4 regions of the Paenibacillus sp. FSL R5-0749 genome follow, and region 1 is predicted to be linked to each of the others. Evidence: riboswitches for the same ligand, from Rfam matches in the RefSeq annotation. Region 1 holds a riboswitch; each other region holds the start of a gene.
The links. A riboswitch is a leader RNA that binds a small molecule or an ion and turns the genes downstream of it on or off. The one in region 1 is predicted to bind thiamine pyrophosphate.

Region 1 (5,370 bases):
TCAGGCAAGTATGGAGTCCCAAGAAACCTTATACATATTCAGATTCATACGGTAACAGTATTAACTTTACATTGGACGACTATGTCTATGCCTACGACGCAAGCGCAGGGAGATGGGTGGAGGGCTTTCAAAAAGAACTGGTTTCAACCACACAGATTCCTTTACTTCAAGATAGCAGCGTATTTGAACAAGTTCGACGAAGCCGGATTGTGACTTCTGTGCAGGATGATCTTGCTGATGTGATTAATCGCCATAATGAGTTTGCCAGAAAGAACGGTGTATCCTATACATTTACGATGCCCCTGATAGCACAGGAAGATTGGTACAACTCCATCAACGATACAGGAATTATGGCCTTTATCCAAGGTATAGGTGTTGGTGACCAGAAGATCAACAATTATGCGATTGGTGGAGGCAGACTTGTGAAGAAAACGGCCATCGTAGGTGGAGTAGATCCTTTAACGGGTATCAAGTACTACTATCCCTCCACATGTGGTAATGGTTACCGTGCCGAAGAGGTGTTCACAGACGGAAGACAAGCAGCTGCACAAGGCTATTTCGAATATAACTGCTCTAATCGTTAGCTTGCGTACATGACAAAATCTTGGAAGGAGTTCCTGAACTGTTTACATTACTTTCAGAAAAGACGAGACCTGTGCTAGAATAGGGGTTCGGAACCATAATAAAAGTAATGTCTAATAGATAGGAGCAACCTCATCTTATGAGTTTATTGTCAGTAGAGAACGTGAGTCACAATTTTGGAGATCGCACGTTATTTAAAAATGTATCGTTTCGTTTACTCGCCGGAGAGCGTGTAGGACTTGTTGGTGCCAATGGTGTTGGTAAATCCACATTAATGAACATCCTTACCGGTAAATTGCTTAAAGACAGTGGAAAAGTGGAATGGACACCTAAGGTCCGTTATGGATATCTGGATCAGCACACAAAGCTTACGCCAGGCAAAACGATTCGTGATGTGCTTAAGGATGCTTTCCTTCCGTTGCTTGAATTGGAAAAAGAAATGATGAATATTACGGACCAGATGGCAGATGCAGATCCAGATAAGCTGGAGCAGTTGCTGGAAGATATGGGCGATATTCAGGAACAACTGGAACAGGGCGACTTTTATCTGATTGACGTAAAAGTTGAAGAGATGGCCAATGGTCTTGGTTTGTCTGCAATTGGTCTTGATCGAGATGTCGCAGCTCTAAGTGGTGGACAGCGCACCAAGGTGCTGCTTGCCAAGCTTCTACTCGAAAAACCTACAGCTCTGTTACTGGATGAGCCAACCAACTATCTGGATGTAGAGCACATTGAATGGCTGTCACGTTACCTAAAGGACTACCCGCATGCATTCCTCTTAATTTCCCATGACACGGAATTCATGAATGAAGTCGTAAATGTCATTTATCATTTGGAATTTGCCAAATTAACGAGATATGCAGCGAACTATAACAAGTTCCTGGAGATGGCTGATATGAATAAAGCCCAGCATATTGATGCATACGAGAAACAGCAAGAGTACATCAAGAAACAGGAAGATTTCATTCAGCGTAATAAGGCGCGGGCTTCAACTTCAGGTCGTGCGAAGAGCCGCGAGAAACAGCTGGACAAGATTGAACGTATTGATCGCCCGGATGAAGCGGCTAAACCAACGTTCAAATTCAAGGATGCCCGCGCGAGTAGCAAAACGGTCTTTGAGGGCATTGATTTTGAAATTGGATATACCTATCCTTTGCTGCCCAAAATGACGATGACGATTGAACGTGGTGAGAAAATTGCCATTGTAGGCTGTAATGGTGTGGGTAAATCGACACTGCTGAAAACCATCCTCGGGAAAATATCTCCACTGAGTGGAAAGACCTTTTTGGGAGATTATCTCGAAACGGCCTATTTTGAACAGGAGGTTCGTGCTGGAAATATCACGCCGATCGAGGATGTCTGGAATGAGTTCTCACATTTGACTCAGAATGAGGTCCGGGGTCATCTCGCTCGCTGCGGATTAAAGAATGAGCACATTACTCGTCCACTCAACATGCTGAGTGGTGGAGAACAAGCCAAGGTTCGTTTATGCAAACTCCTGATGCGCGAAAGCAACTGGATTTTATTCGATGAGCCGACAAACCATTTGGATGTCACTGCCAAAGCGGAGTTGCAGCGTGCCTTGCAAGAATTTAAGGGAACGGTGTTACTGGTATCTCATGAACCTGATTTTTACGAGGGTTGGGTCACCAAAACATGGAATGTCGAAGAATGGTCTGAGAAAAACTAGATGATTTGAGACCATGTTTAACAGAAATGACGGTGACAAAAAAATCCGTCTATGGTAACATAGGCTACAACTTCATATGAACACTAGGGGGGCCGCACGATGCGGCTGAGATGGAAGAATGCGATTCCGGACCCTTTGCACCTGATCTGGATCATACCAGCGTAGGGAAGTGGCGAGCGCGTTTCAGTGAATGACGTGAGCAAACGGCAACTCGAAAAGATTTCAACCGTCTGCTAAGCGAATTGAAACATGCAGTTGCGTGTATAACGTTAAGGCTATAGGCCTTTAGCTGTACTGCACGAAATGAACTGTATGCATCAGTCAGTGATCTGATCCTATAATTCATACGCAGCCACTCCCCTACGGGAGTGGCTTTTTTTGTGTTTTCATAGCATTCACGCCTGGAAGGAGAGGGAGGGTACCGCAATTTTCCATGAGCATGTTCACGAATCATTTGAATTGCATGTTGTATCTGCGGGTGCAGGAGATCGAGCATCTTTTGTAAAAGCAGCCAAGGACGTTTGGCCATGGGTGGACTATATTCACATACGAGAGAAACAACTTACATGGCAAGGCAAGATCGGCTGGGCTGAAAGTCTGCGTAATGTTAATATTCCATCTTGTCGCATCGTTATCAATGGTTCAGAACTGCCTTCACAGATTGATCTTTATGGCGGTGTTCATTGGGGGCAAGATGCGATACGTAAATACAACCCTGCTGTCATAAGCAAAATGCAGCGACTTCGTCTGGGTGTATCTGTTCATTCCATCGATGAGGCAAAAATCGCTGAAGAACAGGGAGCTGATTACCTTTTCTTTGGGCATGTCTTCGCGACCAACAGCAAGCCAGATCTAGAACCAAGAGGATTATATGCTCTTGATGAAGTATGCAGAGGTGTCTCCATTCCTGTCATCGCGATCGGAGGCATAGAGCCGGGAAATATTCAAGCGATTCGCGCTACAGGGGCACAGGGAGTTGCCGTGATCTCAAATGTATGGTCGAGCGATTCCCCGGATCGGGCAGCTGCATCACTAAGGCACGCTATCGTTGCTACAGGAAGTCTAAGCCGGTGAAAGGAGATGAGAGGATGAATGAGATCGTAACGGGTCAGAACAGGAATCATTTCAGTCATCAACTGAACTCTGAAACGGAATCAAGAAGCAAAAGTGTAACTGATAATCCGGATAAGATTCATGCAGAAACCATTATTGTAGGCGGAGGTGTTGTTGGTTGTGCCATTGCGTATGAGCTTGCTTCCCGGGGACAGGATGTTTTGTTGCTGGAGCGTTCCGCAATTGCGGGAGGCACTTCTTGCGCAGCGGCTGGAATGCTGGCGCCAGATAGTGAGGATTTTGCTCATCCTTTGATGGCTAAGCTTGGCAGGCAGAGTAGACAGTTACTTATTGAGCAACAAGTGCTAATGGATACCCTTAGTGGGGTAGAGGTTGGGCTGCAACGCCATGGATTCTTGACCCCTTTTCGATCATACAGTGAATTAAACCGCTATAAGAACAATCGAAATTCCGGTTTGTCTGCTGATGAGGTGTGGTTGGATCGTTCGGTTGTGCAACAGGAGGCATCGTGGCTTAACAGAGATACTTACGGAGCCTACTACAGACCATACGAGAGTGAAATCCTTCCTGTCCATCTAACTAGGGCATATGCGGAATCTGCTCAAGCCATGGGAGCTCGGTTTATAGAGGACATACAGGGTATACGTGTACAAGCAAACGAACACGGCGTGCAGGGGATCACCACATCGATCGGTGAGGTAACGTGCAAACATGTCGTTATAGCGGCTGGATTACAGAGTGAAGCATTGATGAGACATGTGAATCTGAGCTTACCTGTGTGGTCGGTAAAAGGAGAAATAGCTGCCGTTCAGTTCTCAGATGAACATGCAGGGTACAGACCTGACAGAACGGTTTATGCAGAGGATGTCTATATTGTTCCCAAAGCCAATGGCGAAGTTTGGCTCGGGGCAACCAGTCTGCCGGGCAGAACGGATTTGAATGTTTCTGTACAGGGTGTTCAGAAGCTGCTAACAGCGGCTACCCACTGGGTACCCGGGATGAAAGAAGCGCAATTTAAGCGAGCGTGGGCAGGTGTAAGACCGGCAACGCCAGATGGGCTGCCTTATATAGGTGCATGCAAGAGTATACCTGGACTGTTCGCTGCCTTTGGGCATTACCGTAATGGTATTTTGCTAAGTGCGATAACAGGCAGGCTTATCGCGGAGTTAATCACTGGCAAAAGCTCAGAAGAACTCGGAATTGAAGCGCTGAATCCAGAGCGTTTGAACAGAAAGGGAGTGGTGCAGTGAATATCATTGTTAATGGACAACGGATGGAGATTGAAGACAGATTAAATCGTGTGGATAAACTGCTCCAATCGTTTGACCTGCAAGTCAAGACTGTAGTTGTTGAGCTGAACAGGCATATCTTAACGCGTGAGTATCACAAGTCAACGGCATTAAGAGAAGGCGATCGAATCGAGATTGTACATTTTGTAGGAGGCGGTTGATGATGTTGAACATTGGTAAATATACGTTTGAGTCCAGATTATTGCTCGGAACAGGCAAGTTTTCGGATTTTGAAGTGCAGAGTCAGGCTGTGGATGCTTCTGGAACGGAAGTTTTAACCTTTGCTGTTCGTCGTCTGAATCTGGAGCAACGTAACCAGAAGCATTTCCTGGATACATTGGATCTGGATCAATACACGCTTCTTCCGAATACGGCCGGGGCTTCCACTGCGGAAGAGGCAGTGCGGATCGCCGAGCTTGCGCGGGCTTCGGGACTTTGTGATATGATAAAAGTCGAAGTCATCGGAGATGGAAAGACATTGCTCCCAGATCCGATTGAAACGTACAAGGCTTGCGAAATTTTGCTTGAAAAGGGCTTCACCGTATTGCCTTATATTTCAGATGATGTCATTTTGGCCAAAAGGCTGCAATTGCTTGGCGTACATGCCGTAATGCCTGGCGCTTCTCCCATCGGAGCAGGTAGAGGCATCATTAATCCCTATAATCTTGAGATCATCATTGAGCAGGCCGTTGTGCCTGTGATTGTGGATGCAGGGTTGCGCTCTCCAAAAGATGC
Region 2 (5,370 bases), 3.3 Mb from region 1:
CGATTGTATGCAGGTACGTACCAAGTACGGATACCCCATTTAATTGGTCCGCAAGATACGCCGAGATCATTCCATACAAGGACATGATCAGAACCATACCAATCACCATAAAAAATGACATGACCAGCACACCAAGGATCTTGTTGGACTTGTCAAAAGGTAAGGAAAATGCAATTTTTCTCGCTACTGGGCCAACAATGAAGGACTCTACCAGAAAAGCGATGACAAAACACAATAGGAATTGAAACAGGATCTCAAGCGGGGACAACTTGCCAAGTATCCCAGTGTGCCACAAATTGAAAGTCATCATCACCAGGACCATTCCTGTACACATCATTAAGCCGAAAATAATTTGTTCCTTCTTGCTCGTTGGCAATTCTCTCATCCTCTCTGTTTACCTTCGTAATTATAGAGATGATGACCCCCACCACATAAGTGAACATTCCGTGAACAAATCTGATTTTCAAGTTTTGATAAACCGGAGAAAAAGTTAAGCTCAAGAGAATACGTTTTTTTCTACAACATAAATTTCCAGAGAAAAGACAGTTTGGATAACGCTGTGATTGCTATTCGTTTGAAAACAGAGCCTTTCTGATTCGTAGATTCTGCTGGATGTTCATCTTTAACCGCAAGTGTACTATGTGCACGTTTGATATCCATAGCCTCTGTTAGTTGGTTGGCAAATGCAGAACCGGAAATGACTACAGCGGATTCGGTATTGAGGAAGGCAGATCTGGGATCAAGATTATACGAACCAACCATGCTGAGGTAATCATCCATGACAAATGATTTGCCGTGTATGGAATAAGGGCCTTCGTATTCATATATGGCCAGACTGGTATCAAGCAACCGTTTTTTAGAGCTTAAGTATCCCGCGAAAGCCAAAGGGTTAGGGGTCTGTTGGATTGAATTGGTTAGCATGACCCATTCTGCTTTTGGATTCATCGACAGATGTACGGCTTTCTCCATTTTCTTGGTGGGAATGGCATATGGCGTCTGAAGGTACACTTTCGACTTTGCTTCATTGGCGAAATGAACAAATGTCCTCCACATGATGGGGTCTTTATACAGCCTTTTAATTGGATTGTGAATGAAAGCAACGTGGTCGGAATGAAGAGCTCCTCGAACCCATTCCTTGGGCAACACTTTCACAAAAGGATCACTCTGAGCCTGGGCTTTTTGATATAAATCAGCCAGCTGAGCCAGCTCTTTTAACCCTTTTGCATGATGCTGACGTTTTGCATGTTTTTCTGGTTTGGTGAATGGATGGTTCCATAACTGATCTAGATATTGTTTCATTTCAACAACCGTGCTGTTCGTATTATCGTTTGCATTGTAAACAAGGACATCGCGATCAAAAACATAGTCTTTTGGGGGTTGCAATGCCATATATTTATCACCAATATTTTGGCCGCCAATGATTCCATATGTGTTGTCGACAAGAAGGATCTTGTCATGCAGACGATTATGCCATGTCCATGGCATAAATAGGTGGAGTGGTTCATAATATCTTAATTCGACATTGGGATGAGCTGCAATGGCATCTGGAATATCACGCAATCCTCCGCGCATGCTGTGAAAAATCCCGTCTAAAATGATTCGAACTTGAACACCCCGATCAGCCGCATCGAATAAAGCAGCAAAAAAAAGCTGAGATGTTTTTCCTTTTTGAATGGAGTAATAGGCCAGGTCGATGCTTGTTTTTGCCTCTCGAATGGTCTGGATTCTCACCTGACCCGATTGAAAGCCGTCCTCCAGGAGCATTACGCGATCTGTTGTACTTCCTCTTGTTAACGATTTTTGCATATCCGTATTTTCAATAGCAGATGGAGACGGAACCAAAAATAAAAGGTAGGCTGTGAAAAAAATGTAGGCACTATAACACAGAATCATTGCGATTATGGTTTTAAGGATCATTCAGTACTCCCCCATTTTTATGTAAAAGTATTTATTGGTATAGCAGTACTATCTCCTTTTGTACCTAAATTATGTTGTTTAAATGAATCAAGCTGCTCGGCTCAAGGCCAAACGATCAAAAACTAATCACCGAAGCGGCTTAGAAGCAAATAGACGATGACCGGAAATCCGTTCCCATCCAGTTCCTGACTGGACACGACTGGGCCTCTGGCCTATAATTACACCTAGTAATGCCCGTAACTTCATAGTTTCCCAGGGGAGTCGGAATTGGCCGGCTGAGAGTGTATCCCACCAAGATACTAACCCTTAGACCTGATCTGGATCATGCCAGCGTAGGAATCGGAGTATATCGAAATGGCACAGCCCTATGGCTGAACGCCACCTCTCTAACGCCTGCACGCGTCCCGGATTACGGGGCGCTTTTTTAATGTTCTTTTATATAGCCAGAGAGCTAAAAAAAGTGACGTTATCCGGATCATAGCTGGTATAAATCTGTCGATTTATGCAAGAAGCTTGGATATGAAGCCAAGGAGTACCCGTGCCACTGGCCGGACATACCGAAGGAGAGAATCACAGATGAAATGGCGTAAAACAATGGGACTGTTGCTCTTATGTGTACTACTGGTGACTGTGGTCGCATGTGGCGGTAAAGAAGCTGCCCCGGCTGAACAGAACGGCAGCACGAATACGGAGAGCAGCAATGAAGGTGACAACGCAGCCCTCAAGGATGTTAAAGTGGTGCTCGACTGGACACCAAATACGAATCATACCGGCTTGTATGCGGCCGTAGATCAAGGTTTTTATAAGGCTGAAGGTTTGAACGTGGAGATTGTTCAGCCAGGTGCCGGCGGCGCCGATACGATGGTTGCTTCCAATGAAGTGCCATTTGGCGTAAGTTATCAGGAAAGTGTAACTCAAGCCCGTACACAAGGGGTTCCACTCGTCTCCATCGCAGCGGTTATTCAGCATAATACATCCGGATTTGCTGCTCCGGCAGATCGGAATATTAAATCACCGAAAGATTTTGAAGGCAAAACCTATGGCGGCTGGGGTTCCCCTGTGGAAGAAGCCGTGATGCAATCCATTATGGAAGGCGAAGGCGCCGACGTATCCAAAGTGAAAAACATTAACATGGGTGATGCCGACTTTTTCACCGCTGTGAAACGGGATATTGATTTTGCATGGATTTTCTACGCCTGGACGGGGATTGAAGCTGAACTGCGCGGGGAACCGATCGACATGTTATATGTGAAGGATTATTCAGATGCACTGGATTACTACACGCCTGTGCTCGTAACGAACGAGCAGACCATTCAGAACGATCCTGAGCTGGTGACAGCATTCCTGAAAGCCACTTCAGAAGGATATCAATACGCAATTGATCATCCTGAAGACGCCGCAAACATTCTAATCAAGGCTGTACCGGATTTGGACAAGGAATTGGTACTGGCAAGCCAGAAATGGTTGAGTCCGAAGTACACGGATGACGCCCCACGCTGGGGAGAACAGAAACAGGAAGTGTGGCAGAACTACACTGACTGGATGTTTAGCAAAAAACTGCTGGATGAACAGGTCGACGTGAGCAAAGCATATACGAACGCGTTTTTACCCCAATAAAATTTCTCATATAAAACGAACTTAATATTTACACGAGGACGGAGAGGACAGAAATAACGTGAAATAGCGAAGCGGTCGCCTTTATCACCGGATTTTCCCTTTAGAGAAAGGGAATCAAAAAAATCTGGGGATAACAGCGATTGGAAGGTTATTCTGTCATCGAAGTGGCAAGTGTAACCGTCATTAGTTCATTTTATATATCACGAAAGGAGCCGTGATCTCTCATGGCAAGCACATTACTTAGCATTCAGGTTATTCCAAAAACGCCAAATGGCGAGAACTCTTACCCTTATGTAGATCGCGCCATTGAAGTTATTCAGCAATCCGGCCTAAAATATCAGGTGAACGCGCTCGACACCACGATGGAAGGGGAACTGGAGGAACTGCTGGAGGTTGTCCGCAAAATGCACGAAGTACTCGTCGAGGCTGGCAGCCCAAGCATCATCTCCCAGATTAAAATCGCCCATAGCCCTACTGGCTTCAGCATGGATACCCTGACGGAGAAGTACCGCTAATGAATGCCTATTTCAAAAGTGTATGGCCGCCCTTCGTGGCGGTTATTCTCTTTATAGCGATATGGCAGGGAGCTGTATCCCTGTTCCACATCGAGAAATGGATGCTGCCCGCACCGTCCGATATCGCCCGCGAAGCGGCATCCCAAGCGGAGCGACTGGGCATGCATGCCTCCGCAACCATTCAGTTAACGCTGATCGGATTCGCCGCTGGAACAGCGGTTGGATTATTGATTGCAATGGTGCTGCATTTGGTTCCTTTTCTCAAGTCAGCCCTGTATCCTTTACTTATTCTTAGTCAAAATATACCGACCATCGCGCTCGCACCGCTCCTGTTAATCTGGTTCGGATTCGGGCTGTTGCCCAAGCTGATTACCATCATATTAGTCTGCTTTTTCCCCGTTGCGGTGGCGGCCATGGACGGCTTGACCCGTACAGATGCAGCGATGATGAACTATATGCGCATGGCTGGTGCCAAACGTCGTCATATCTTCTGGAAGCTGGAGCTTCCCCATGCACTACCATCAGTATTCTCCGGTATCAAAATCGCCGCTACCTATAGCGTGATGGGCGCCATCATTGCCGAATGGATTGGTGCAGACAAGGGTATTGGTTATTATATGATGCTGCAAAAATCAGCTTATCGCACAGATCGCTTATTCGTGGCGATCATGATTATTGTTGCGCTCAGCTTGCTGCTCTTCCTGCTCATCGCGCTGCTGGAGAAGCTGCTCGTGCGCTGGCGGCCACAGAAGCGATAACAAAGCATGTAAGTCTATATATTAGGAAGTGATCAGCATATGAATCAGCAACAGGACGAACACGTCCAGCCTGAACGGGGAGCACGCACATTGGAACCAAAGCACGGTGAAAAAATTTACTCGACTAATTCCGGGCTACCGACATATACGACTGCTGCTTCGGTTCCACCTGCACTGGACGTCGTGGATGTTCATGCATCATTTCGTGAACGACGGAGCAGGCTACCGGTGTTGAACGGCCTGTCCCTGACTGTGAAGCAAGGTGAGTTTGTCGCTATCGTTGGGCCATCCGGCTGTGGCAAAAGCACCCTGTTCCATATCATCGGTGGTCTGCTGAAGCCACAGGAAGGGCAAGTGCTCATGAACGGTCACGATGTTACGGGCCAACGTGGCAGGATCAGTTATATGCCACAACAGTCTGCCCTTTTCCCTTGGCGTACCATTGAAGACAATGTACTGCTTGCTGGTGAAGTAGCTATGGATACTCCTCCCCGGGCTGAAGCACTTGCGGAGGCTCGAAAATGGTTAAGTAGCGTGGGTCTTGCCGGATTCGAGCAGGCATA
Region 3 (5,370 bases), 2.9 Mb from region 1:
GATATGCAGAGTCACTCAACAGAATAATAGGATATGAGTCTCAGTGTTGAGCAGGGCGAATAGTGTAAAGACACCGAGAGACGTTACAGCGGTAAAAGCAGATGTAAAAGATAAATCCAATTCATAATGCAATAAAGATGGATTAATGTAACTGGATATGGAAGAACAAACGATCAATATCTAGCCTTGATTGAAACAGCTAAAAGGTAGAGCCACATAAAAATGTAATTCGCAAAAAATAGTAATAATACAAAAACGCGATAGTACAACAACGCAATGAACCCAGGGTAAGTCTCCTAATTCAGGCAAGCGGTATAGTGAAGGAATTGGCGTTCAAATATAGTCTTGAAACCCAAACCTAAACCAAGCTGGTAGCTCTTTTGGCGAATTCCTTCCGCAGGTTTAGACGGTGTTTCTAAAGAACCCGGGACATCTTATTTGTCTGTCAAATCCTACTTTTGAAATGTAAGGAACGTCAGACACGTTATTTCCCTGAATTCCTTGATTAAAACGATGCAAACGGCTGTTTATTCTAATATTGCGTGTCTCAGATTCCTTAGATTTCTGAGACTGCTTTAAATCCTCGAATAAGACGTCTCAGATTCGTTAGCGCTCGCCGCATGCTCTACTCCGAACACATTAGGACGCGATTCAGCTCCCGGTAGATTTGAAGATGTGCTCTAATGTACATGAACAAATGCATAGCTCCAAGCCGCCTAAACGTATACAAGGTACTCGATCGCATACCATGTCATCCAAACGTTTACAAGGTACTCGATCGCATACTATGTCATCCAAACGTATACAAGGTACTTGATCGCATACCATGTCATCCAAACGCATACAAGGTACTCGATCGCATATCATGCCATCCAAATGCATTTCAAGGTACTCAATTGCACATCAAGTCACGTAGAATTACTAAAGATTATGATTCTCCACTCCTTGCTCCAGCCAGTTCCATTACGGAAACCTTTTACATTCGCAAACCTTGTTGCCCCTAACGCCTCGTCCTTGCTAACTTTCTATTCATTCCTCTTACTTGCCGATCCATTTCTTTTAGTCATTTTCCCTTCATTCTCGTGGCTTTTCTTTACTTACTCTCCTTGCAGATTTATAAACGCATCCTCGGCTTTCACCGATTCAGGAATCATTTCAGTTGCAACGAGCCATGCACGTACATTCTCCCACGACTCCATTTCCTGCCGACCAAACGGTTGACCTTCTTCATTCATGAGCGGCAGTAGAATAGCCAGGCTTTTGGTTTCGATCTCCGGGTCAAGCGGAGATGTTTCATTCTCATGAGCAAGCAGAATATTCAAGGCTTCTTCTGAATGCTCCGTGACATATTTCTGTCCTTCCTGGATCGCTTTGACGAACCGGGTAAGTTGTTCTTTTTTGGCTTCCATACCAGCTTCACTTGCGGTCAGGACCAATTCATAATAATCAGGCACGCCATAGTCGACAGGGTTAATCGATTTCATGGCATGGCCTTCTTTCTCCAAAATCAATTGTTCATGGTTAATAAAACCACCCATAATCGCGTCCGCCTGTCCGGAAGCCAGGGAAGGAATCAGATCGAATCCAACGTCGACCAGATTCATGTTGTCTGGGTTGCCACCATCTTGGCTGATCATCGTCCGTACCATCGCGTCATACAGCGGAATCGAAGAATAGCCAACCGTCTTTCCTTCAAGGTCTTTGGGTGAACGCACGTTGCCATTCGCTTCGGTCAACAGATGTACGAGCGGGTGGCGAACAACAGCAGCAATGGAACGTACAGGAATGTTCTCACTACGCGCGAGCAAGATTTGAGGCTGATAGCTTAGAGCCAGATCAATTTTACCGGCAGCAACAAGTTTGAGTGAATCATTGGTATCCGCAGGCATCTGAATGTCGACATCGAGACCTTGGTCTGCAAAGTATCCTTTTTCCTGAGCTACATAGATGAAGGAATGTACTGCATTGGGGTACCAGTCGAGCATGATGGACAGTTTATCTTTGGTGTCTGATGCTGGTTCTGTTACAGGCGAGTTTGCTTGCTGTGCATTGGTTTCCGATTCTGTTGTTGGCGTGTTTTTGCCAGCACCCGTGTTGCCGCATCCGCTAACGATCAGCAACAGGCTTATGAGCATAATGGGAAGCAGGGAGTATATACCTTTGTTAGTCATAAATGAAGTTCCTCATTTCATCGTTTGGGTTTGTAGACAATGGACAGCAGTATGTTAACGGACAAGATGACAAAGTACTGATTGAAGTTAGCTGCTGAAATGGTGCATAAGTTATGTTGTGTAGAGCGTAATTCTTGTAGTAACATCTAAAATCTAAATTCTCTCTACGTTTTATCCAGCTATTTTTTCGCTTCATGGCGCCGAGTGCCAAACCGTTTCTCCAGCCAGGCAATCAGTACAAACAAAACGATCCCGAGCAGGGATAACAGCACAATAGCGGCGAACATCGCGTCCGTGTTCATGTTGCTGGACATGCGGCGGCTGAAGTATCCGAGACCTTTACTGCCACCGAGCCATTCGCCTATCGTTGCACCAACCACGCAGTACACCACAGACATCTTTAACCCCGAGAAGAAGGCGGGAAGTGCCAGTGGAACCTGGAGTTTGCGAAAAATATCCCACGTGCTGGCTCCCATGGTGAGCAGTAGTTCACGCTGCTCTGGATCGCCTTGGCGAAGTCCATCGTAGGTACTCACCACAATGGGAAAGAAGGCGATCAGGAACACAACCGCAACTTTGCTCCACAGCGTGTAGCCAAACCATAGAATGAAGACGGGGGACAGGGCAATCAACGGGATCGTCTGACTGATTACGATGAAGGGATATAACGCTTTTTCAATCGACCGATTCATATGCATACCAGTTGCAAGTGCAATTCCGGCACCAATGGACAAGCCAAAACCAACAACAACCTCCATCAAGGTAGCAGGCAGATGTGTAGCCAGCAGGAGGTGACGATGCTCATACAGGGAGTTGGCAATCGCCGTTGGGGCTGGAATGATGAAGGAGGGCACCCATCCCATACGCACAATCCACTCCCAGAAGACAAGCAGCAAGAGCAGGAGCCAAAGAAACAGACCATGACGGTCAAGCCAACCCCTTACGTTATTCTTCATGCAGTTTCCCAAGTTATTCTCTCGCATGCAATTGTTCCTCCAGTCGTCGTCTCATCTGAACGAGCGCCGGTTCGTAGATCATGTCCGAATGTCTTGGACGTGGCAAAGGTACCGTCAAATCTTGTAGCGGTTGGCCTTGGCTCCCCGGAGTTAACAGGATAATCCGATCACTGAGTAGCAGGGCCTCTTCAATATCATGCGTAATGAACAACACGGTTTTGCCCAGATCTTCCCACAGCTCCAGTAGCCAGCGATGCATCTCGCGTTTGGTTAAGGCATCGAGTGCGCCGAATGGTTCATCCAGCAGCATGAGTTGGCCACCTGTCAACAAAGTACGAAGCAGCGCGACACGTTGGCGCATGCCACCCGACAGCTCGTCCGGGTAAGCATGCGCGTAGCCGGATAAGCCAAATCTGTCGAGCCCTGCCATAATGTCTGCGCGAATTTTTCCCTTATCCTGTCGCCTTGGAGCAAGTTCAGCGGGGAGCATGCAATTCTCCATGACGGTTCGCCAGGATAACAGGAGGTCCTTTTGCGGCATGTAGGCCACCTGCCCCAGTCGCTTTCCTTCAGGGACCCAAGGAATTTCAATGGTTCCGTGGGTTGGCTCAAGCAGGCCTGCCAGCAGCTTGAAAAGGGTGCTTTTACCGGAGCCGCTGGAGCCGATGAGCGAGACGAATTCGCCGTTGGCAACACGCATCGACACATTGGAGAGCACGGGGGAATCCCTTTTTCCCGGGAAAGCGTAGCTCATGTTGTGAATGATTATGTTATTATCCATCTCGTTCTGTTCCCCCTTGTTATTCCAAATTCAACTTCAAACTGCGGGATCTTTCATTACACCTGCTGATCTGCCCGCAGAACGCGAAAAAGACCCACCCATTTCCGGAGAAATGAGTGGGTCTGTAAGTTCAATTCACATTAAAATTCATAATCAACATGAAAAAATCTGCTTACTGAAAGGCCGCTCCACTTCCCTCCGCTGGTATGATCCAGATCAGGTTCAAAGGGTCCGAATCATCGATTCGTCTCAGCCGTAAGGCTCCCCTAGTGCATTGTTCAAGATATGCAGTTGTGTGTTCAGCATATATCACATGCAAGTGGAATGTAAAGGGGGCGCTCAGAAAGAATGTGAGTACTGATCTGAAAATGGTTCCGGTCGGATTATTCGGATTGCACAGCCAGATCATTCGGGCAGAAGCATTAATTCGTTGCCGGAATTGCACCAGTTTCCTCAACTCCTCTTACTGTGGCAGGTTTATTTAATGAAATAGATACGATACAATATCTACTGAATTTCTATATACTGCTTTCGGGATGTAATCAATGGAAGGGTGAGTGTAATATGAAAACGATTGGTCTTATTGGTGGAATGAGCTGGGAGTCATCGTTAGAATATTATCGAATTATTAATGAAGAAGTGAAAAATAAATTGGGAGGATTGCATTCAGCCAAGTGCATTTTATATAGCGTGGATTTTGAAGAAGTCGAGCGTTATCAAGCTGAAGGTGATTGGGAAAGTGCTGGTGAATTATTGGGGAATGCTGCCCAGTCTTTGGAAAAGGCAGGAGCAGAAATGATTGTAATTTGTACAAATACGATGCATAAAGTGATTAAACATATTGAAGAAAAAGTGACACTACCCATCGTACACATTGCTGATGCAACAGCAAATCAAATTCATAAGTCCCATATAAGTACGGTTGGTTTACTCGGCACCAAATATACGATGGAACAAGACTTTTATAAAAAACGAATTGAATTTAATGGTATTAAGGTTTTGATACCGAATGAAGAGGATAGAAAAGTTGTCAATAAAATAATATATGAGGAATTATGTTTAGGAAAAATTGAACCCTTATCAAGGGATTATTATAAAAAGGTGATTCAAAGGCTGGTTGATGATGGAGCTGAGGGAGTCATATTAGGTTGCACCGAAATTGGATTATTAGTAAAAGTAGAGGATTCAGAAGTTCCATTATTTGATACAACACATATTCATGCGATTGAATCTGTTCATTTGGCACTAGCCAAATCATTTGACTCAACCCGATAAACCCGTTCTCTGATTTACCTTGGCTCATGAACTCGATATAATAGGGATGGGCCGTACAGGCCGGATCACAAAATGCAGGTGGGATTGTTCTCCCTCCTAGGCAGAATGGGGACCCAAGTTGAAAACGTTCAAAAAAGTATATATTGAGATCACGAGTATCTGCAATCTGGCTTGCAGCTTCTGTCCG
Region 4 (5,370 bases), 2.9 Mb from region 1:
GTGAGTTAGGCAGAGGTGCACCTCATGCGAACTTTCAGTACAAGCCCAGGCTTGTACACGATCCAATAACGAGAGAATAAGGGAGGAATAAAGTAATGAAAAAAATGTTGACGTTGTTGTTGTCTGCTGGTTTGGTAGCTTCCATATTTGGTGCGGTTCCGGCTGCTGCTGCGCCTACAGTTGTTAATTCAACGATTATTGTTCCAGCGGGCACGACTTATGACGGTCAAGGCAAAACATTTGTAGCCAATCCTTCCACATTGGGTGACGGGTCTCAAGCAGAGAATCAGAAACCGGTATTTCGTCTGGAGGCAGGGGCTACCCTCAAAAATGTAAATATCGGATACCCTGCTGCCGATGGTGTTCACTGTTATGGTAACTGTAATATATCGAATGTAGTCTGGGAGGATGTGGGTGAGGATGCACTCACATTGAAGTCGGCCGGAACGGTCAACATTACCGGCGGTGCGGCGTATAAGGCCTATGATAAAGTATTCCAGATCAATGCAGCCGGAACGATTAACATCAAAAATTTCCGTGCAGATGATATCGGCAAGCTGGTACGTCAAAATGGTGGAACAACCTTCGCAGTTAACATGACGCTGGATAACTCCAATATTTCCAATGTGAAAGATGCTATTATGCGTACAGATAGCAGTGTATCTCAAGGGAAAATTACGAATACCCGCTATTCCAAAGTGCCAACCCTGTTCAAGGGATTTGCTTCAGGTAAAACCAGTCAATCCGGCAATGTCCAATATTAAACGAGAGACTCAATCGCTGGAGTTGTTAAAAATATAAGCTCCACTTAATTTGGAAGTAAGCCGGAATATAACGCCAAAAAAAGAGCGTCCCAAGGTCATTGTCACACTGACTTTGAGGAACGCTCTTTGTAATGCAGATGTCACCATAGTATAGTTCTGCTGAGTAATGTTTCATTGTGGAGGCACATATTATTTCTCTCCTGGAACCTCAACGATGACTTTGCCATGCTCGGGGGCAACGGAACCGGTATCCGTGGAGCCCAATTTGTTTATGACCTCATATGAGGTTTCCTCAAGCATGCGAGAGTACTTGAATGATACGAGTGTTTGACCTGCTACGGAAGGACGAGTTCCTGCTTCAGCCACGGCTTTGGTTTTAATAAAGAACAGGTCACCGATAGTTCCTGCATTATTGCTGATGTTTGCCTGCCATTGCAGCAGTGCACTTCCATTTTTAAGAACATAATAACTGACCAGATCGTTATCCTCCACAACGAAGAAACGATCTTTTTTGCCTTGTTCAAAAATGTATTTAATGGAGGAATCCACCGGACCCAGAGGGTTGCGAATATCCAGACGTGTTTGTCCGAGTTCAGAGAAGCGTGGCAGATGAAGTGCGGCTTCGCGCGCCACAGTCAGATCAGAACTGTTATATTCTTTTACAATCGTAGCATCGGTAGTGTAAATGTAGGCTTCCTTGGCCTTCTGATTCCACTGCACCTTCGTACCAAAAGCCTCACCAATGGCACGGAGCGGAAGCATCGCTTTACCATTCACCAGAATCGGGGCGGAAGACAATGTTGCATTTTGGTCATTTTTCTTCATTGTCTTGCTATTAGGTTTAAGGACATAATTATCGCTGCCTGTGCTAATGCTGATCTCTTTTGTTTTGTTATTGTAGCCAAACGTATAGTTGCCGAGGAATTGAAGCTCAGTCAATGCCACGTACATGGTCCCCTGCCGGATGACAACTTCATATTGAGCTTGAACATTGTTAATATAAGCTGTCGGTTTAGGTTCAGTTGCCGCGGCTTCCGCCACAGTGGATGAGAGTAAGGCAGGTGCCGTACCTGCGGTAAGTATCGAAGCGGCAAGGATCATTTTCCATGTTTTGAGCTGCCAAGCAGAGTTGTACATTTTCATTACTATCAATCTCCCTTCTAGTATTTCAGACGGACTACATAACCTAAATGTTTCATATTATGGAAAGTGTGCAATAGATATCCCCTGTTCATTTACCCCAAATGAAGCATGGTGATACTTCTGGGGATTGCCACAAATACCCATCTGATGTACATTAGAAGCAATGAAATAAGTGAACCGGGAGCTCAATGAAGTTGGGCTGAGAGAGTGGCCTTGTGCCGCTGACCGTATATCTGATCTGGGTAATGCCAGCGTAGAGAACATGGATTTGCAATATGTAAGGGTGAATTGTGGGAATGAACGTGGATGAACAACAGACCTTTTTGAACTGTGGTGGTGTATCTGCCAGGGCGGAGAGGGATGGTTGATATTCCGTATTTCGACATCCACCCAATACATCATTGTGAGGATTGTATACTGCGTGTTAGGCCTGCCCGGAACCGGGGAGGCTTTTTTTGTTTATTTTTAGAGGTTGTTCAACCAGTCTTTTTGAACACACACTTTTACAACCCCACAGGGGACAGAGGAAGGACGTAGAGAACATGGCAACAACAACAGGCAACAAACGATTGAAATTAACGGATATTCTGGTAACCATCGTAATCGCAGTGGTGTTTGGGGTGATTTACAAGATATGGGGACCTACGTATGACTTGATGAAACCATTCGGCGTTCATGCGGAGCAGATGATCTACGGCATGTGGTTTATGGCGGGCACGTTTGCATTTGTCATCATTCGTAAACCAGGCGTGGCTATCTTGGCCGAGGTTGCGGCTTCAACGGTAAGTGCTTTTCTGGGCAGTGAATGGGGCATGTCCACACTGGTGTATGGTCTGTTGCAAGGATTGGGAGCCGAGATCTTCTTCGCAGCATTCCTGTATCGTAAAACCAATCTGTTTGTCACTTGTCTTGCAGCCATTGGAGCCGCAGCGGCCTCGCTTTTGCTGGATTATCAGTATGGCTATATCGATTCACTCTCGGCCTGGAATTATACGTTATTCATCGGTTTTCGCTTCATCGGAAGCATCCTGATTGCAGGAGTGTTTGCTTATTACCTCGCCAAAGCTTTGGAACTGACTGGTGTAACACGTTCCCTCAGACCGGTATCCAAACAGGATTATGAGGCGTTGGATTAGATGAGCGGAGATGGGAATTCGCAGGCGGTAAGTGTGATGAATCTAAGATGCAAGTTCCCGGGAGAGAAAGCCTTGGTATTTCAAGGCTTGTCTCTTTCTGTGCGTCAAGGGGAGAAAGTGCTGCTGCTTGGACCAAGTGGCTCCGGTAAATCGACGTTATTACAAATCTTGAGCGGTCTGATGCCTCGTTCGGTTGAAATTCCGATGAAATGTGATGATATTCAGGTTCCCGTCAAAGCAGGAGTGGTCTTTCAAGATCCGGATACCCAGTTCTGCATGTCCTTTACGGATGAAGAGATCGCATTTGTTCTGGAAAACCGAAGTATTCCGCGTGAAGAGATGCCTGCTCTGATTAAATATTATCTGAAACAAGTGGGGTTATCCTTGGAACAGAACCGTGTATTGATCCAGTCCATGTCTCAGGGGATGAAGCAACGTCTTGCGATTGCCTCGATGCTTGCCATGGACCCGGAGGTATTGTTTTTGGATGAACCCACGGCACTGTTAGATGATGAGGGGACTTCCCAGGTGTGGGATACCGTCAAACGGATCGCCAGTGATAAAACGATCATCATCGTTGAACACAAAATAAACGAGATTGTAGATATGGTCGACCGCATCATTGTCTTATCACCTGAAGGAAAGATTGTGGCGGATGGGCCAGCACAGCAGGTATTCACGGATGAACGGAGCAAGTTGAGGGATTATGGAATCTGGTATCCAGGCGTGTGGGAAGAGCATGAGCAGGAGAGGGTAACAAAAGAAGAAGAGGGAACTTATGGAGAGCTTCAAGCGTGTGAGAATCAGGGGACCTCAAGCTTGGAAGCACAGCAGTCGTCTGGCTTATCTGATGCAACGAAGATTTTCCCCGTATCTCATGTATCATCCTTATCGCCTGTATCGTCAGCCGATCAGCCTGCACTGGACTTGCAGCAGTTCACTGGATGGCGTGGAAAAACACCTTTCATTCAGGTGGAACAGGCCAAGGTATGGCACGGAGATTGGATTGGTATTGTCGGAGCCAATGGAGCTGGCAAGAGTTCATTGTTGTTATCTCTGATGAATATCCTGAAAACAACAGGTCATTATGAGGTGCACGGTCAGCCTTCTGGCAAAACGGAACAGCTTGCAGATCAGATTGCGTTTGTCTTTCAGAACCCGGAGTTTCAATTTGTAACCAACACCGTCGCGGAAGAAGTGGAATTCTCATTGCTGGGGGGCAGGCTTACAACGGAAGAAAGACATGCCAGGACTCATCATATGCTGAATCAATTTGGACTAATCGACTTGTCCGAGCGCCATCCCTACCAATTATCGATGGGGCAGAAACGACGTTTGAGTGTGGCGTCCGCATTGGTCAGAGAGCAGCGAATTCTGTTGCTGGATGAACCCACTTTTGGACAGGATGCCCGTAATACGTTCGCCATGTTAGCACAACTGGAGCAATTGCGGCGTGAAGGAACAGCTATCGTTATGGTTACCCATGATCGTGAAATTGTAAAAAGATATTGCACCCGAATCTGGTCGGTGGATGAGGGGAGGTTAAGTGATGCAACTGTCGTTTCCTCATCGTGAAACCTGGCTTCATTCCGTTAATCCGGGGTTGAAGATGATTATTCTGACACTGATGTTTGTCATCGTTATCCTTATTCACAATCTGAATGTAATGGCCAATGTTGCGGTGGTAATGATGTTATTACTGTGCTGGACAGGCCATCCGTGGTACAGATTGATTCTGTACGCATCACCATTCATTCTGGTGTTTATCTCTACGTCTGCGGGCATGATGATGTTTGGCAAGGGAGAGACCACTTGGTATAAGTGGGGGCTGATTCACATCACCGAAGAGAGCTTCTATCGCGGTCTACACTTGGGTTTTCGCTCGCTGACTATGGCCGCGGCTGGGTTACTCTTTGGTCTTACGACCAAGCCAGTACGGCTATTTTATTCCCTGATGCAGCAGTGGAAGCTTCCTGCAAAATATGCCTATAGCTTTCTGGCCGCGATGCGCATGATCCCCATTTTGCTGGATGAATTCCAGACGCTCCGTTACGCTATTCGTATTCGTGGAACAAGGCAGCGCGGTTCGCACTGGAACGTGTATGGTACACTCAAGCGTTATGCTATTCCTCTGCTGGCACAGAGCATTCGTCGTGCACAGCGAATGGCGGTAGCGATGGAAGCGAAGGGATTCACGGATGGGGCGAGCCGAACGTATTACATTCAGATGGGCTATTCCCGAGCTGATCTGTGGTTTGTATTTTATTATATCCTCACCTTAACAGCTGCTTATTACATCGGGATTACCTTTCCTTATCATGCTACGA

Region 2: it holds a riboswitch for thiamine pyrophosphate, as region 1 does, so the genes downstream of both, MKY85_RS02335 (ABC transporter substrate-binding protein) here and MKY85_RS17245 (thiamine phosphate synthase) in region 1, are expected to answer to the same signal.
Region 3: it holds a riboswitch for thiamine pyrophosphate, as region 1 does, so the genes downstream of both, MKY85_RS04490 (ABC transporter ATP-binding protein) here and MKY85_RS17245 (thiamine phosphate synthase) in region 1, are expected to answer to the same signal.
Region 4: it holds a riboswitch for thiamine pyrophosphate, as region 1 does, so the genes downstream of both, MKY85_RS04515 (ECF transporter S component) here and MKY85_RS17245 (thiamine phosphate synthase) in region 1, are expected to answer to the same signal.

The regions. Positions count from the first base shown of each region.
Region 1 covers NZ_CP152005.1:3,915,093-3,920,462, reverse strand. Annotated here, with positions in the region: gene MKY85_RS17255 (hypothetical protein) at 1-584, shown strand, start outside; gene MKY85_RS17250 (ABC-F family ATP-binding cassette domain-containing protein) at 722-2,272, shown strand; TPP riboswitch at 2,348-2,457, shown strand; gene MKY85_RS17245 (thiamine phosphate synthase) at 2,651-3,346, shown strand; gene thiO (glycine oxidase ThiO) at 3,361-4,596, shown strand; gene thiS (sulfur carrier protein ThiS) at 4,593-4,796, shown strand; gene MKY85_RS17230 (thiazole synthase) at 4,799-5,370, shown strand, end outside.
Region 2 covers NZ_CP152005.1:488,199-493,568, reverse strand. Annotated here, with positions in the region: gene MKY85_RS02345 (hypothetical protein) at 1-310, opposite strand, end outside; gene MKY85_RS02340 (phospholipase D family protein) at 517-1,917, opposite strand; TPP riboswitch at 2,162-2,274, shown strand; gene MKY85_RS02335 (ABC transporter substrate-binding protein) at 2,494-3,534, shown strand; gene MKY85_RS02330 (thiamine-binding protein) at 3,759-4,049, shown strand; gene MKY85_RS02325 (ABC transporter permease) at 4,049-4,807, shown strand; gene MKY85_RS02320 (ABC transporter ATP-binding protein) at 4,847-5,370, shown strand, end outside.
Region 3 covers NZ_CP152005.1:997,263-1,002,632, forward strand. Annotated here, with positions in the region: gene MKY85_RS04480 (ABC transporter substrate-binding protein) at 1,098-2,171, opposite strand; gene MKY85_RS04485 (ABC transporter permease) at 2,351-3,154, opposite strand; gene MKY85_RS04490 (ABC transporter ATP-binding protein) at 3,141-3,908, opposite strand; TPP riboswitch at 4,085-4,186, opposite strand; gene MKY85_RS04495 (aspartate/glutamate racemase family protein) at 4,473-5,183, shown strand; gene MKY85_RS04500 (radical SAM/SPASM domain-containing protein) at 5,302-5,370, shown strand, end outside.
Region 4 covers NZ_CP152005.1:1,003,696-1,009,065, forward strand. Annotated here, with positions in the region: gene MKY85_RS04505 (pectate lyase) at 96-764, shown strand; gene MKY85_RS04510 (copper amine oxidase N-terminal domain-containing protein) at 954-1,907, opposite strand; TPP riboswitch at 2,074-2,184, shown strand; gene MKY85_RS04515 (ECF transporter S component) at 2,450-3,043, shown strand; gene MKY85_RS04520 (ABC transporter ATP-binding protein) at 3,080-4,618, shown strand; gene MKY85_RS04525 (energy-coupling factor transporter transmembrane component T) at 4,593-5,370, shown strand, end outside.